Regions from separate parts of the Microtetraspora sp. AC03309 genome, predicted to be linked through region 2. Evidence: riboswitches for the same ligand, from Rfam matches in the RefSeq annotation. Region 2 holds a riboswitch; the other holds the start of a gene.
The links. Region 2 has a riboswitch for S-adenosylmethionine ahead of IMZ11_RS23475 (aminotransferase class V-fold PLP-dependent enzyme). Riboswitches for the same ligand answer to the same signal wherever they lie in the genome.
Positions count from the first base shown of each region.

Region 1: linked by a shared signal. The riboswitch ahead of thrC (threonine synthase) and the one ahead of IMZ11_RS23475 (aminotransferase class V-fold PLP-dependent enzyme) in region 2 are both predicted to bind S-adenosylmethionine.

Region 1 is NZ_JADDIL010000026.1:26,343-33,693, forward strand. It holds gene IMZ11_RS17430 (sugar MFS transporter) at 1-441, opposite strand, end outside; gene IMZ11_RS17435 (trehalose-6-phosphate synthase) at 586-2,013, opposite strand; gene IMZ11_RS17440 (RNA polymerase sigma factor) at 2,130-2,681, shown strand; SAM riboswitch class I at 2,829-2,968, shown strand; gene thrC (threonine synthase) at 2,983-4,245, shown strand; gene IMZ11_RS17450 (MoaD/ThiS family protein) at 4,283-4,558, shown strand; gene IMZ11_RS17455 (cold-shock protein) at 4,920-5,123, shown strand; gene groL (chaperonin GroEL) at 5,485-7,110, shown strand; gene IMZ11_RS45290 (septum formation family protein) at 7,191-7,351, opposite strand, start outside.
Region 2 is NZ_JADDIL010000040.1:38,810-46,160, reverse strand. It holds gene IMZ11_RS23485 (DUF3180 domain-containing protein) at 1-198, shown strand, start outside; gene IMZ11_RS23480 (NADH-quinone oxidoreductase subunit D) at 202-1,392, opposite strand; gene IMZ11_RS23475 (aminotransferase class V-fold PLP-dependent enzyme) at 1,423-2,715, opposite strand; SAM riboswitch class IV at 2,764-2,879, opposite strand; gene IMZ11_RS23470 (cytochrome P450) at 3,000-4,205, shown strand; gene IMZ11_RS23465 (SAM-dependent methyltransferase) at 4,189-5,151, opposite strand; gene IMZ11_RS23460 (Rossmann-like and DUF2520 domain-containing protein) at 5,279-6,169, shown strand; gene panC (pantoate--beta-alanine ligase) at 6,160-7,008, shown strand; gene IMZ11_RS23450 (L-aspartate oxidase) at 7,106-7,351, shown strand, end outside.

The sequences.
Region 1 (7,351 bases), on a different contig from region 2:
CACTCCGACGGCGTTGGACTCGCTGATCGCGGCGGGCCCGGCGAGGCCGTGGTGGTCGCTCAGGACGGCCATCGACACGTAGAGGGCCATGGAGGCCGATCCGCTGGCGAGGAAGTAGCCGCTCAGCGTGAACGGAAGCGCGTGGCCGAGCGCGACGGTGAGCATGCCCGCGTTCATGCCGACAAGCCCGGCCCAAGTGATGGTGCGGCGTCCGAAGCGCCTGGTCAGTGTGGGCAGGGCGAGGCCGGTGACGATCGCCCCTACCGCCATCGCGGTGCCGTGCAGGCCCGCGACGGCCTGGGAGACGCCGAGCTCGGCACGCAGGGTGGGAAGCGCGGCGGAGAGCGCGTACAGGTACGTCGCGAAGGTCGCGAGCTGGAGGTAGATCAGCCAGGTCGGCCGATCCCTGGTGAGCCTGGCGGCCGCGACGGTCGTGGTCAAGCTCGTCCCCCGTGCTGAAGCGCAAACTAGCGCAGACGCTATCACCGGACCTCATTCAGGAGAGATCACCCTGAGGTCAGACAGGCGTGCGAACGCGTGGGTCCCCGCCGGTCCATCGGGCCGCGGCGGGACGCCGCGGCATGGTCAGGAGAGTGCGGCGAGCTGCTCCGCGAGCCACCGCCGCGGAGGGAGCGCGGTGGCCGCGACGCGCAACCGCGCGCACCGCTCCGCCCGCTCGTCCTCCGGCATGATCAGCGCCTCGTGCAGGGCGGCCGCCGTACCCGAGACGTCGAAGGGGTTGACCAGCAGGGAGTCCGCTCCGAGTTCCGTGGCGGCGCCCGCCTCGCGGGAGAGCACGAGCGCGCACCGGGGCGACAGGATCGGCCCCTCCTTGGCGACGAGGTTCATGCCGTCGCGTATCGGGTTGACCAGCAGCACGTCGGCCAGTCGGTACGCCGCGAGGGAGCGGGGATAGTCGTCGTGCACGTTGAGGATGAGCGGGTCCCACTCCTCGGTGGCGTAGGCGTCCTCGATCTCCTTGGCGCACCGCTGCACCGCCGCCGTGTACTCACGGTATTCGGGCAGGTCGTGCCGCGACGGGTAGGCGAAGGCGAGGTGGACCACCCTGCCGTGCCACTCGGGGTGGTCGGCCAGGAACTCCCGGTAGGCCATCAGGCCGCGGACGATGTTCTTGGACAGCTCGGTCCGGTCGATGCGGACGATCAGCCGCCGGTCGCCGACCTGCTCCTTGAGCGCGGTCATGCGCGCCTCGACGTCCGGCTCGGCGGCCCTGGCGCGGAGGGCGTCCCCGTCCACTCCGAGCCCGTGTACGCCGACGCGGGTGGTCCTGCCCTCGTAGGTGACCGTACGGCCGGCCCGGTCGACCCGCGCGCCCAGGATGGCGGCGCAGCAGTCCATGAACGCGGCGGCCCAGCGGGACGTGAGGAACCCGGCGTGGTCCGCGCCGAGGATGCCCGACAGCACCTCGGCGGCGACGTCGTCGGGCAGGAGCGAGAAGTACTCGGGCGGGGCCCAGGGCGTGTGCGAGAAGTGCGCGATCCGCACGTCGGGCCGCTCGACCCGCAGCATGGCCGGAGCCAGGGTGAGGTGGTAGTCCTGGATCATCACCTTGGCGCCGTGCGCGGCCTCCTCGGCGAGCGCGAGCGCGAACGCCCCGTTGTACTCCTGGTAGGACGCCCACTCGCGGCGGAAGCGCGTGTCGAAGTGCGGCATGGTCGGGGTGTTGTAGAGCAGGTGGTTGACGAACCACAGGGTCGAGTTGGCGACCGCGTTGTAGGCCCGGTGGAAGGTCGCCGGAGGGATGTCGAGCATCCGTAGCCGTCCCGTGTCGTAGCCCGCCTGGTCCAGCCGGCCGCCCGGCGCGAGCCGTGCGGCACTGCGGTCGCCGTCGGAGAGGGCCGCGCAGACCCAGAGCATGTCGGAGTCCTTGAACGCCTCGGACAGCCCGGAGACGAGGCCGCCGCCGCCGCGCCGCATGGTGAGCGCGCCGTCGTCGGACAGGGTGAACGAGACCGGCCCCCGATTGGAGGCGATCAGCACGTTGCTGCTCATGATCCGGCTCCCGTTACTGTGAGGGCGCGCATTCCGGAAGAGTAATAAATCCTGACCGTCGCCAATAGGATGTCAGGGAACCGCGGGTGCCCCGGCGAGGCGGGATGAGATCAGAGATGGCACTGGACGAGACGACCGAGGAACTGGCCCGATCGGCCGCCCAGGGCGATCACCGCTCTCTCGGCGAGCTGCTGCGCATGATCGAGCCGCACGTGCTGCGGCACTGTGAACGGCTGCTGCCCTACCGGCAGGACGCCGAGGAGGCGGCCCAGGACACCCTCCTCGCGGTCGCGCGCAACATCGGCAGGTTCGAGGGGCGGGCCAAGTTCAGCACCTGGCTGCACATCGTGACCGCCAACTGCGCCCGCACCACCTACCGGTCGCTGAAGCGCCGGGCGTCCGAGCAGGCGGAGGAGCTGCCCGAGCAGCGTCCCGATCCGCGCCGGGTCAGCGTCATCGCCGGATCGCGGCTCGACCTGCTGGACGCGATGGAGGCGTTGGAGGCGGAGAAGCCCGACCTCGCCCAGGCGCTGGTGCTGCGCGACATCTGCCAGCTGGACTACACCGAGGTGGCCGATCAGCTGGGCATCCCGCTCGGCACCGCCAAGTCGCGCATCCATCAGGCGCGCAAGTACGTGCAGACGGCCCTGGGCGAGGCATACGGCTGATCGTCTTACCTGGTAATGCGATTTCATCTCGAATAATGAGACGTCGGATCGGACACCTGGGACGACAAGGTACAGTGCTAGGGAGTGTCCCGCCGATGATCTTTGGGATACGCCCTGCGGCATGCCCGCCAGGGAACAACTGAATATTGCTCATCCAGAGGGGTGGAGGGACCGGCCCTGCGAAGCCCCGGCAACCCTCCCGGTGCCCGTACTCGTGACCACGAGGCCGGCCGGGACAGGTGCCAATTCCGGCTCGTGACCAGGGTGGCCACGAGCGAAGATGAGGGAAAGGCCTCGCTTCATGGCGCTCGCAAGCACTGCAAACTCCGCTCTCGACTTCGGCCCCGCCTCGGCTCTGTCCTGTCGTGAGTGCGGCACCCGCTATGACCTCGGCCCGATCTTCGCGTGTATCGAGTGTTTCGGGCCACTCGAGGTGGCGTACGACTTCGGTCCGGTGACCCGCGAGGAGATCGCGGCCGGTCCGACCAACATCTGGCGGTACAGCAAGCTCCTCCCCGTTCCGGGGAACGTCGAGACCCGGCCCAACCTCCAGCCCGGCTGGACCAAGCTGGTCAAGGCCGACAACCTGGCCGGCGAGCTGGGCCTCCGCTCGCTGTACATCAAGGACGACTCGGGCAACCCCACCCACTCCTTCAAGGACCGCGTGGTGGCGATCGCCCTGGAGGCCGCGCGGAACTTCGGCTTCCACACACTGTCCTGCTCCTCCACGGGCAACCTCGCCGGAGCGGTCGGCGCGGCCGCCGCTCGCGCGGGGCTCGACTCGTGCGTGTTCATCCCTTCCAACCTCGAAGAGGCCAAGATCACCATGGCCTCGGTGTACGGCGGCCGCCTGGTCGCGATCGACGGCACCTACGACGAGGTCAACCGGTTCTGCTCCGAGCTCATCGGTGACGAGCTGGGCGAGAAGTGGGGTTTCGTCAACGTCAACCTCCGCCCGTACTACGCCGAGGGCTCCAAGACGCTGGCCTATGAGATCGCCGAGCAGCTCGGCTGGCGGATCCCCGACCAGATCGTCATCCCGGTGGCCTCCGGCTCCCAGCTCACCAAGATCGACAAGGGTTTCCGCGAGCTGATCAAGCTGGGTCTGGTCGAGGAAAAGCCGTACAAGATCTTCGGTGCGCAGGCCGAGGGCTGCTCGCCGGTCTCCAGCGCGTACAAGGCGGGTCACGACGTGGTCCAGCCGGTCAAGCCGGACACGATCGCCAAGTCGCTGGCGATCGGGAACCCGGCCGACGGGCCGTACGTGCTGGACATCGCGCGGCGCACCGGCGGCGCGGTGGAGGACGTGAACGACCGCGAGGTGGTCGACGCGATCCGGCTGCTCGCCCGGACCGAGGGCATCTTCGCCGAGACGGCGGGCGGGGTGACCGTCGGCGTGCTGCGCAAGCTCACCGAGAGCGGCGCGCTCGACCCGGAGGCCGAGACGGTCGTGCTCAACACCGGAGACGGCCTGAAGACCCTGGACGCCGTCGCGGCCGAGGCCCGGCCCGCGGCCGTCATCCGCCCCTCTCTCGCGGCATTCCGTACGGCTTTCGCCAACTGACCGCGTTTACCAACGAAGCAACGAAAGTGAGCGAAAAATGAGCGTTTCTGTACGGATTCCGACGATTCTTCGTACATACACGGGGGGAGCCGCCGAGGTGTCCGGTGAAGGCGGAACGCTGCGCGAGGTCCTGCAGAAGCTGGACGCCGACTATCCCGGCATCGGCGCGCGGATCCTCGATGAAACGGGCAAGATTCGGCGTTTTGTCAACGTCTATGTCGGGGAAGAGGATGTCCGTTTCGTGGAGGGTCTGGACACCCCCACTCCCGATGGCGTCCAGATCTCGGTGATCCCGGCGGTGGCCGGCGGCTGACCCCTCGCGAGCCCACGACACCCACGTACCCAGGCCGGGTACGTGGGTGTTCGCATGTTGACGTGGGGTTCTGGCTAATGGCCGTTTATCTGGACATCAGGGCATGTGGTGCAATTCTCAACTAACTAATCGTTAACCGAATATTCTCCTGATCCTGCTTTGGGCGAACGCCAAGAAGTAGTTTGGGGATTGACTCTGTTGCCCTACGGCTTGACACGGGTATGGTCGAGGACGATCGACGTAACCGGGGGCCTCTTCGGTATCGGCGGTCGGCACTGGTCTCGGGCGTCTGCATTGAGATCAGCTGTTACGGATCGCGCGGGAATGGGCGTGATCTCCAGCCCAGCAAGAGGAGTCGGAAGTGGCGCAGGGCACCGTCAAGTGGTTCAACGCGGACAAGGGCTACGGCTTCATCGCGGTAGACGGTGGTAAGGACGTGTTCGTCCATTACTCGGCAATCATGATGGACGGTTACAAGGCCCTTGAGCAGGGGCAACGGGTGGAGTTCGACATCACGCAGGGTCAGAAGGGCCCGCAGGCGGAAGGCGTACGGACCGTCGTTTGATCCTGGAACGGCATCTGACGGCGCTTCGTGGAGCGTCGGCCTGGGGCCCGGTTCGCGTGGGGCGAGCCGGGCCTTCGCGTTCCGGCGCGCGTCCGCCGAGTCCGCCGAGTCCGCCAGGTACGGCACGGGTAGATCCATGATGCCGGACGTGCGAAAAGAGTGATGCTTCCAGCTCAGACCCGTTGCGGCTTGCACTCGCCTGGGTAGAGTGCTAAACAGTTCGTTGGCACTCTGATGTCGAGAGTGACAGAAACACCAGGATCGAGGCGATGGGGCCGGCGAAGGGAATGCGGGCCCAGACGCCGTCGCGGGCGTCGGCTCGGTCCTCGCAAGCCACCCTGCAACTGGGAGGTCTAGCCTTATGGCAGCCAAAATGATCGCGTTTGACGAGGACGCCCGGCGCGGTCTCGAGCGCGGTATGAACCAGCTCGCTGACGCCGTGAAGGTGACTCTCGGCCCCAAGGGCCGCAACGTCGTGCTGGAGAAGAAGTGGGGCGCCCCCACGATCACCAACGACGGTGTCTCCATCGCCAAGGAGATCGAGCTCGAGGACCCGTGGGAGAAGATCGGGGCCGAGCTCGTCAAGGAAGTCGCCAAGAAGACCGACGACGTCGCGGGTGACGGCACCACCACCGCCACCGTGCTCGCCCAGGCTCTGGTACGCGAGGGTCTGCGCAACGTCGCCGCCGGCGCCAACCCGATGTCCCTGAAGAAGGGCATCGAGGCCGCCGTCGAGCGCGTCAGCGAGGAGCTCTCCAAGCTGGCCAAGGACGTGGAGACCAAGGAGCAGATCGCCTCCACGGCCACCATCTCCGCCGGCGACGCCCAGATCGGCGAGATGATCGCCGAGGCCATGGACAAGGTCGGCAAGGAAGGCGTCATCACCGTCGAGGAGAGCAACGCCTTCGGCCTCGAGCTTGAGCTCACCGAGGGTATGCGCTTCGACAAGGGCTACATCTCGGGCTACTTCGTCACCGACCCGGAGCGTATGGAGGCGGTCTTCGAGGACCCCTACATCCTCATCGTCAACTCGAAGATCTCGGCCAACAAGGACCTGCTCCCGCTGCTCGACAAGGTCGTGCAGGCGGGCAAGCCGCTGGTCATCATCGCCGAGGACGTCGAGGGCGAGGCCCTGGCCACCCTGGTCGTCAACAAGATCCGCGGCCTGTTCAAGTCCGTCGCCGTCAAGGCTCCCGGCTTCGGTGACCGCCGCAAGGCCATGCTGGGCGACATCGCCACCCTCACCGGTGGCCAGGTCATCAGCGAGGAGGTCGGCCTCAAGCTCGAGTCCGCGACCCTCGACCTGCTGGGCAAGGCCCGCAAGGTCGTCATCACCAAGGACGAGACCACCATCGTCGACGGTGCCGGTGACGCCGAGCAGATCGCCGGCCGGGTGAACCAGATCCGCGCCGAGATCGAGAACACCGACTCCGACTACGACCGCGAGAAGCTCCAGGAGCGCCTCGCCAAGCTGGCCGGCGGCGTCGCCGTCATCAAGGCCGGCGCGGCGACCGAGGTCGAGCTCAAGGAGCGCAAGCACCGCATCGAGGACGCCGTTCGCAACGCGAAGGCGGCCGTCGAGGAGGGCATCGTCCCCGGCGGTGGCGTGGCCCTGCTGCAGGCCGGCGCCAAGGCGTTCGACAAGCTCGAGCTCAACGGCGACGAGGCCACCGGTGCCGCGATCGTGCGCAAGGCTCTCGAGGAGCCGCTGAAGCAGATCGCCGTCAACGCCGGCCTTGAGGGCGGCGTCGTGGTGGAGAAGGTGCGCAACCTCACCCCGGGTGAGGGCCTCAACGCCGCCTCCGGCGAGTACGTCAACATGTTCGAGTCGGGCATCATCGACCCGGCCAAGGTGACGCGCTCCGCGCTGCAGAACGCCGCCTCCATCGCGGCCCTGTTCCTCACCACCGAGGCCGTCATCGCCGAGAAGCCCGAGAAGACCCCGGCCGCTCCCGCCATGCCCGGCGGCGGCGACATGGACTTCTGAGTCTGCTCGTCAACAGAGAAGGGCGGTTCCCCTCGCGGGGGAGCCGCCCTTCTCTGTCGGGATGATCTATGGAGCCGGCGTTACCGCTTGACCTTTTCGGCCAGCTTGCCGCCGTTCGTGTCGACCGCCAGGCACGTGACGGACCGGTCTTTCCCCCACGACGCGGCGTCGGGCGGATAGAGGATGAAACCGGAGAGCCGGTCGACCATCGGGCTGTCGGAGAGCAGGCGCGCAAGCCGCT
Region 2 (7,351 bases):
GCGTACGCGGGCGCGGTGTTCGGGGGCGTCTTCGCGGGTTTCGTGCTCCACGTGCTCAACCTGCTCGACCTGCCCCAGCCGCGGCAGGACGCGTTCGTCGCGGGCGGCTCGTTCGCCTCGTGCGTCGTGCTGATCTGCGCGGCGCTTTTCCTTGAGCACTGCTGCCGGGTGCCGGGCAAGCCGGAGGAGCGCAAGTAACCGCTATTTGTCGATGTCCCCGACGACGAAGAACATCGAGCCGAGAATGGCGATCATGTCGGCGACCAGATGCCCCGGCAGGATCTCCCGCAGCACCTGGACATTGTTGAACGACGCGCTGCGCAGCTTCAACCGCCAGGGGGTCTTCTCGCCCCGGGACACGAGGTAGTACCCGTTGATGCCGAGCGGGCTCTCCGTCCAGGCGTACGTGTGGCCCTCGGGGGCCTTGAGGATCTTCGGCAGCCGCTGGTTGATCGGTCCCGGGGGGAGCTCCCGCAGCCGGTCAAGGCAGGCGTCCGCCAAGTCGAGGGAGGCCTTGACCTGGTCGAGCAGCACCTCGAACCGGGCGTGGCAGTCGCCTTCCGTCCGGGTCACCACCCGCACCGGCAGCTCGCCGTACGCGAGGTAGGGCTCGTCCCTGCGCAGATCGAAGTCGACGCCGGAGGCGCGGGCGATCGGGCCGCTCACGCCGTACTGCATGATCGTCTCGCGGGGCAGCACCCCGACGCCCTTGGTCCGGGCGAGGAAGATCTCGTTGCCGGAGACGAGGTTCTCGATGTCGGGGAGGCGGCGCCGTACGTCGGCGACGGCCTGCCCCGCGCGGTCGAGCCAGCCGAGCGGCAGATCCTCCTTGAGGCCGCCGACGCGGTTGAACATGTAGTGCATCCGGCCGCCGGAGATCTCCTCCATGACGTGCTGCAGGGTCTCCCGCTCGCGGAACGCGTAGAAGACCGGGGTGATCGCGCCCAGCTCCAGGGGGTAGGACCCGAGGAACATCAGGTGGTTGAGCACCCGGTTGAGCTCGGCCAGCAGTGTCCGTGCCCACACCGCACGTCGCGGGACCTCCATGCCGAGCATCCGCTCGACCGCGATCACGACGCCCAGTTCGTTGGCGAAGGCCGACAGCCAGTCGTGCCGGTTCGCCAGGACGATGATCTGGCGGTAGTCGCGCACCTCGAACAGCTTCTCGGCGCCCCGATGCATGTAGCCGATGATCGGCTCGGCGCTGACGATGCGCTCGGCGTCCAGAGTGAGACGCAGCCGCAGCACGCCGTGCGTCGACGGGTGCTGCGGTCCGATGTTGAGGACCATGTCCTCGGTGGCCAGTTCCCGGGGCGCCACCGCTCCCGCGCCCGACCCGATGCCCACGACGCGTTCCCGGAACGCCCCCTCGGCCCGAGGCTCTCCTGTCATACGGCCCATGCTCCCACGCCGGGGGGTGGTTCAGGACGAAATGCCCACCCCGGTTGTGGCCAGGTCCCGCAGAGCGCCGATCAGCCGGTCCACGTGCTCCTCGGTCGTGCCGATCCCGATCGACGCGCGTACGGCGCTGGCCGTGCCGTCCTGGCAGCCGCCGTCGGAGGTCCCGAGTAGGTGCCGTACGAACGGGTGCGCGCAGAACTTGCCGTCCCGGACGCCGATGCCGTGGTCCGCCGACAGGGACTCGGCGACCTCACGGGCCGTCAGGCCGTCCACGGTGAACGACACGATGCCGACCCTGGGGTGGTCCGGCCCCCAGAGGGACAGCTCGCGCACACCCTCGATCCCGGCGATCCCCGCGCGCAGGCGGGCCACCAGCCGCTCCTCCTCGCGGACCAGGGCCGTCCAGCCGGTCGCGGCCAGCGCGTCGCAGGCCGCGGCGAGGGCGACCGCCCCCAGCACGTTCGGGGTACCGGCCTCGTGGCGCACCTCGGGGTCGTCGCTCCACGACGTCTCCTCGCCGTCCGCGCCGACCGAGGTCACCGCGCCGCCGCCCAGCAGGTACGGCGCGGCCTCCGCGAGCCAGTCGGCCCGCCCGACCAGGGCTCCGGAGCCGAACGGCGCGTACAGCTTGTGCCCGGAGAACGCCACGTAGTCGAGGTCGAGCGCGGCCAGGTTGAGCCGCCGGTGCGGGACGAGCTGGGCGGCGTCCACCACGACGCGGGCGCCGTGCCGGTGCGCCACGTGCGCGAGCCCCGCGATCGGCCACAGCTCGCCGGTCACGTTGGAGGCGGCCGTGACGACCAGGAGGGCCGGTCCCTCGATCCCGGCCAGCGTCTCGTCCACGGCCCTGATCGCCTCGCCGGGGAAGGCCGGGGGCGCGAGCCGTACGGCGTCGGGCCAGGGCAGCAGCGAGGCGTGGTGCTCGGTGTCGAACACGACGGTGGTGGTGCCCTCGGGCAGGCTGCGGGCCAGCAGGTTCATCGCGTCGGTCGTGTTGCGGGTGAAGACCACCGCGTCGTCCGTGCGGGCGCCCACGAAGGCCCGGACGGTGTGCCTCGCCTGCTCGTACCGGGCCGTCGTGAGCTGGGAGGCGTATCCGGCGCCGCGGTGCACGCTGGAGTAGGCCGGCAGCGCCGCGGTGACGGCGGCGCTCACCGGCTCCAGACAGGGCGCGCTCGCCGCGTAGTCCAGGTTCGCGTACGGCACCAGCCGCCCGCCCTTGACCGGCACCTCGAGGTCGGCGCCCAGGACGGCGGGGATCGGCCGTTCGTTGGCGGCGGCGGGGGAGAGGGTGGACAGCGAGAGAACGGACACGACGGCCTCCTGAGGTCAGGGACCCCGGCCATGGCGTCATACCGGCGGAGCCCGCGCTTGCCCGGCGCGCCTCGCGCCGGACCTGGTCCTCACCCGGGGCACCCCGCCGCGGACGCGAGGGTTGCCGGCCAGCAAGCCGGGGCTGTGCGCTGGCACTCATGACCTGTGCGGCACTATAGCCCACTCCCTCCCCGGCGCCGCAAGCCGTCAGTTGCCCGAAATGTGATGTCCGTACTGGTGGTTCAGGTGATGCGACCAGGCAAAATGCTTCGTATGGTTGGTTTGTGAAGTTTGATCCTTGGAATCCCGAGTTCGTGGCCCACCCGTACGGCGTCTACGCCGATCTGCGGGAGAACGACCCGGTCAGTTTCTTCGAGCCGACCGGCCAGTGGCTGATCGCCCGTCACGCCGACGTGAACGCGCTGCTGCGCGATCGGCGGCTGGGCCGCTCCTACCTCCACACGGCCTCGCACGAGGCGTTCGGCAGGGAACCCGAGCCGGAGTTCCAGGAACCCTTCTGGAGGGTGGTCAGGGCCGGCATGCTCGACGTCGAGCCGCCCGTCCACACCCGCCTGCGCCGCCTGGTGTCCAAGGCGTTCACGCCCCGGATGGTGGAGTCGCTCCGCCCCCGCGTGCGCAGGATCGCCAGGGAGCTGGCCGACGGGCTGGTCGAGCGCGGCGGCGGCGACCTGCTCGCCGAGGTGGCCGAGCCGCTCCCGGTGACCGTGATCGCCGAAATGTTGGGCGTGCCCGAGGCCGACCGGCACCTGCTGCGCCCGTGGTCCGCCGACATCTGCGGCATGTACGAGCTCAACCCCTCGCTCGACGCGCAGCACACGGCCGTGCGGGCGGCGGCGGAGTTCGCCGAATACCTGCGCGAGCTGGCCAGATCCCGTAAGGACCAGCCGGGAGACGACCTCATCACCGCCCTCGCGCAGGTCGTGGACGACGGCGACCGGCTGACCGAGGACGAGCTGATCGGCACCTGCGTGCTGCTGCTCAACGCCGGCCACGAGGCCACCGTGAACGTCACCGGCAACGGCTGGTGGTCGCTGTTCCGCAACCCGGCCGAGCTGGAGCGGCTCAGGAACGACCGCACGCTGATGCCCACGGCCATCGAGGAACTGCTGCGGTGGGACACCCCGCTGCAGATGTTCGAGCGCTGGGTCCTCGAGGACATCGAGGTCGGCGGGGTGACGATCCCCCGCGGCGTGGAGATCGGGCTGCTCTTCGGCTCGGCCAACCGCGATCCGGAGGTCTTCCCCGACCCGGACCGCCTGGACGTCGGGCGTGTGGACAACCCGCACATCTCCTTCGGCGCGGGCATCCACTTCTGCCTCGGTGCCCCGCTCGCGCGGGTCGAGCTGGTGGAGTCCTTCACCGCGCTGCTCGACGCCGCCCCGAAGCTGGAACTCGTCGAGGAGCCCTTCTGGAAGCCGGGTTACATCATCCGCGGCCTGGAGTCGCTGCGGGTCACCGTGACTGGCTGAGCCAGCCGAACCTCCCGAGCCCGGCCGGATCGATCAGCTCGGCCTCCTCCGAGGCGCGCCCCAGGGCCCTGAGGTAGCCGCGCGGGTCGGTGTGCGCGAGAGCGAGCGGCGGCCGGGCTCCGCCGACGCCCAGCCGCCGCAGGGCCTCCCGCTGCGTCGTCAGCGTCGTGCCCCGCGCGCCTGCCCGCTCGCCCGCCGCGGCGCAGGCGTCCAGGGCCACGTGCGCCGTGATGTCGCACGACCCGTCCGGCACGGGAGGTACGGCCGCGCCGTTCCGGTAGCCCACGAGGCTCCCGCCGCCCGGCCGGTCGTCCACAGGGTGTGCATAATCCACGGCGACCGCGGTGCCGCGCGCGAGCCGTACGATCAGCGACGCCCAGGCCTCGTCGCGGGGACGGCCGATCTCGGCGCGGTCGCCCACGGCCCGCAGCGGCCACCACCGCTCCAGCCAGGCGAGATCCCGCTCGTCCGGTCCCGGTCCCGGTCGTTCCTCGCCGGTCGCGGGGTCCACCAGGAGCAGCCGCGGTCCGCCGGGAGTCCGCTCCACGACGTCCACCGGCACGTTGTCGAGCCACTCGTTGGCGAAGATCAGCCCATGGACCTCGTCCGGTACGGCCGGCGCCCATGCCACGCGCTCGTCCACACCTTCCGGCCGCGACGACAGATCGACCGCGGTGACGCGCAGCCGGTCCGCGAGCTCGGGCGGGGCGAGCTCCAGCACGGACACGGCGAGCATGCCGTCCCCCGCGCCCATGTCGACCAGGTCGAGGACCGGAGGCCGCCCGAGCGCGGTGTCGACCTCGCCGAGCAGGCGCAGCACCGCCTCGGCGAAGGCCGGTGACGCGTGCACCGACGTGCGGAAGTGCCGGACCGGCCGTTCTCTCAGGTAGAAGCCGCCGTCGCCGTACAGTGCCCGCCGTGTCGCTTCCCGCCAGGTGACCCACACATCGACCGACGTTACCGAGGAACGGCGGCGGTATTAGACGGCCTCCGATCAGGGCAAGATCCCGCCTGTCGAGTAGCGGCGGCGGAGCGATGCCCGCCGCCGTTACGCTGGGCCGAAGGGAGGCGTCATGGATACAGGTGACCGCCCCGCGCGGCTTGCCGTGGGGGTGCTCGGCGCGGGTCGCGTCGGCTCGGTTCTCGGAGCGGCGCTCGCCCAGGCCGGCCACAGGGTGGTGGCAGCCAGCGGGGTCTCCGATTCGTCCAGGCGGCGGGCGATCGAGCGGCTCGGCGTCGAGCTGAGCCGGCCGGAAGACGTGATCGGGAAGTCCGACCTGGTGCTGCTCACCGTGCCGGACGACGTGCTGCCCGGCCTGGTCTCCGGCCTGGCCGCGACCGGGGCCGACCTGCGCGGCAAGCTCCTGGTCCACGCCAGCGGCGCGTACGGCCTCGCCGTGCTCGAACCGGCGGCGGAGGCCGGGGCGCTGCCTCTGGCGCTGCACCCGGTCATGACGTTCACCGGCAGGGAGGACGACCTGTCCCGGCTCACCGGCGCGTCGTTCGGCGTGACCGCCCCGGTGATGCTGCGCCCGGTCGCCGAGGCGCTCGTCATCGAGATGGGGGCGGAGCCGGTCTGGATCGCCGACCAGGACCGCGCGCTCTACCACGCCGCCATCGCCGGGGCCGCCAACCACATGGTCACCCTGATCGCCGAGTCGCAGGAGCTACTGAGCAAGATCGGCGTCGAGCAGCCCGGCCGGATGCTGGGCCCGCTGCTCGGGGCCGCGCTGGACAACGTGCTGCGCCTCGGCATCGCCGGGTTGACCGGTCCCGTCGTCCGCGGCGACGCCGGCACCGTGCGCAAACACGTGGACGCCTTGATCCTCGCGGCACCCGAAGCGGCGGACGCCTACGTCGCCCTCGCTAGGCTCACCGCGGACCGGGCGCTCGCCGCCGGGCTGCTCAAGCCCGAGACCGCGGAGCGCCTCCTGGACGCGCTGGGAGGGAACATATGGACGTGATCGTCGCGGGTGACCGCACCGAGCTCGCCAAGGCGAGGGAAGCGATCGGCCCAGGCAGGCTCGCGCTGGTCCCCACGATGGGGGCCCTGCACCCCGGGCACCGCTCGTTGATCAGGCTGGCCCACGAGCATGCCGAGCACGTGGCGGTGAGCATCTTCGTCAACCCCCTGCAGTTCGGCCCGGCCGAGGACTTCTCGCGCTATCCGCGTACGCTCGACGCCGACCTCGAGGTGTGCGCGGAAGAGGGCGTCCGGGTCGTCTTCGCGCCGTCGGTCGAGGAGATGTACCCCGAAGGCCACCAGGTGGGGGTGTCCGCCGGGGCGATGGGCGCCACGGTCGAGGGCGCGTTCCGCCCCGGCCACTTCGACGGCATGCTGACCGTCGTGCTGAAGCTGTTCAACCTGGTCCAGCCCGATGTGGCGATCTTCGGGCAGAAGGACGCGCAGCAGCTCGCGCTCATCCGCCGCATGGCGCGCGACCTCAACGTGCCCGTCTCGATCGTCGGCGCGCCGACGGTCCGGGAAGCGGACGGGCTGGCCCTGTCCAGCCGTAACCGCTACCTGTCGCACGCCGACCGGGGCACCGCGCTCCACCTGTCCAGGGCGCTGCGCGCCGGCGCCGCCCAGACGACCCCGGCCCGGGTGGTGGACGCCGCGAGAGCCGTACTGGACGAGGCGGCGCGGTTGTCCCCGCCACTGCTGCTGGACTACCTGGCTCTGGTGGACCCGGCCACGTTCGCCTCCGTGGGCGAGGAGCACCACGGCGACGCGATCCTGGCCGTGGCGGCCAAGGTGGGGAACACCCGGTTGATCGACAACATCGCCGTACAACTCCCATGATCTGGTAGATCATCCCCTCCGGGGGTTTTGTGGGGGGTCCGTGGGGCCGCGTATCCTTGGGGCCGTTATCGTCATCTTGACGAAAGGGGAACCCCCGATGGTGGCGATTCCGAGAAGGCTCACGGCGCCCGCCCCCGGCTGGACGGCCCACGCCGACGTCGTCGTGATCGGCTCCGGCATCGCCGGGCTGACCGTGGGGCTCCGCTACACCGAGCTCTCCCCCCAGGGGAAGGTGCTGGTCGTCACCAAGGACACCCTGTCGGCCGGGTCCACCCGCTGGGCCCAGGGCGGAATCGCGGCCGTGCTCGACCCCGAGGACACCCCCGGGGAGCACCTCAGGGAC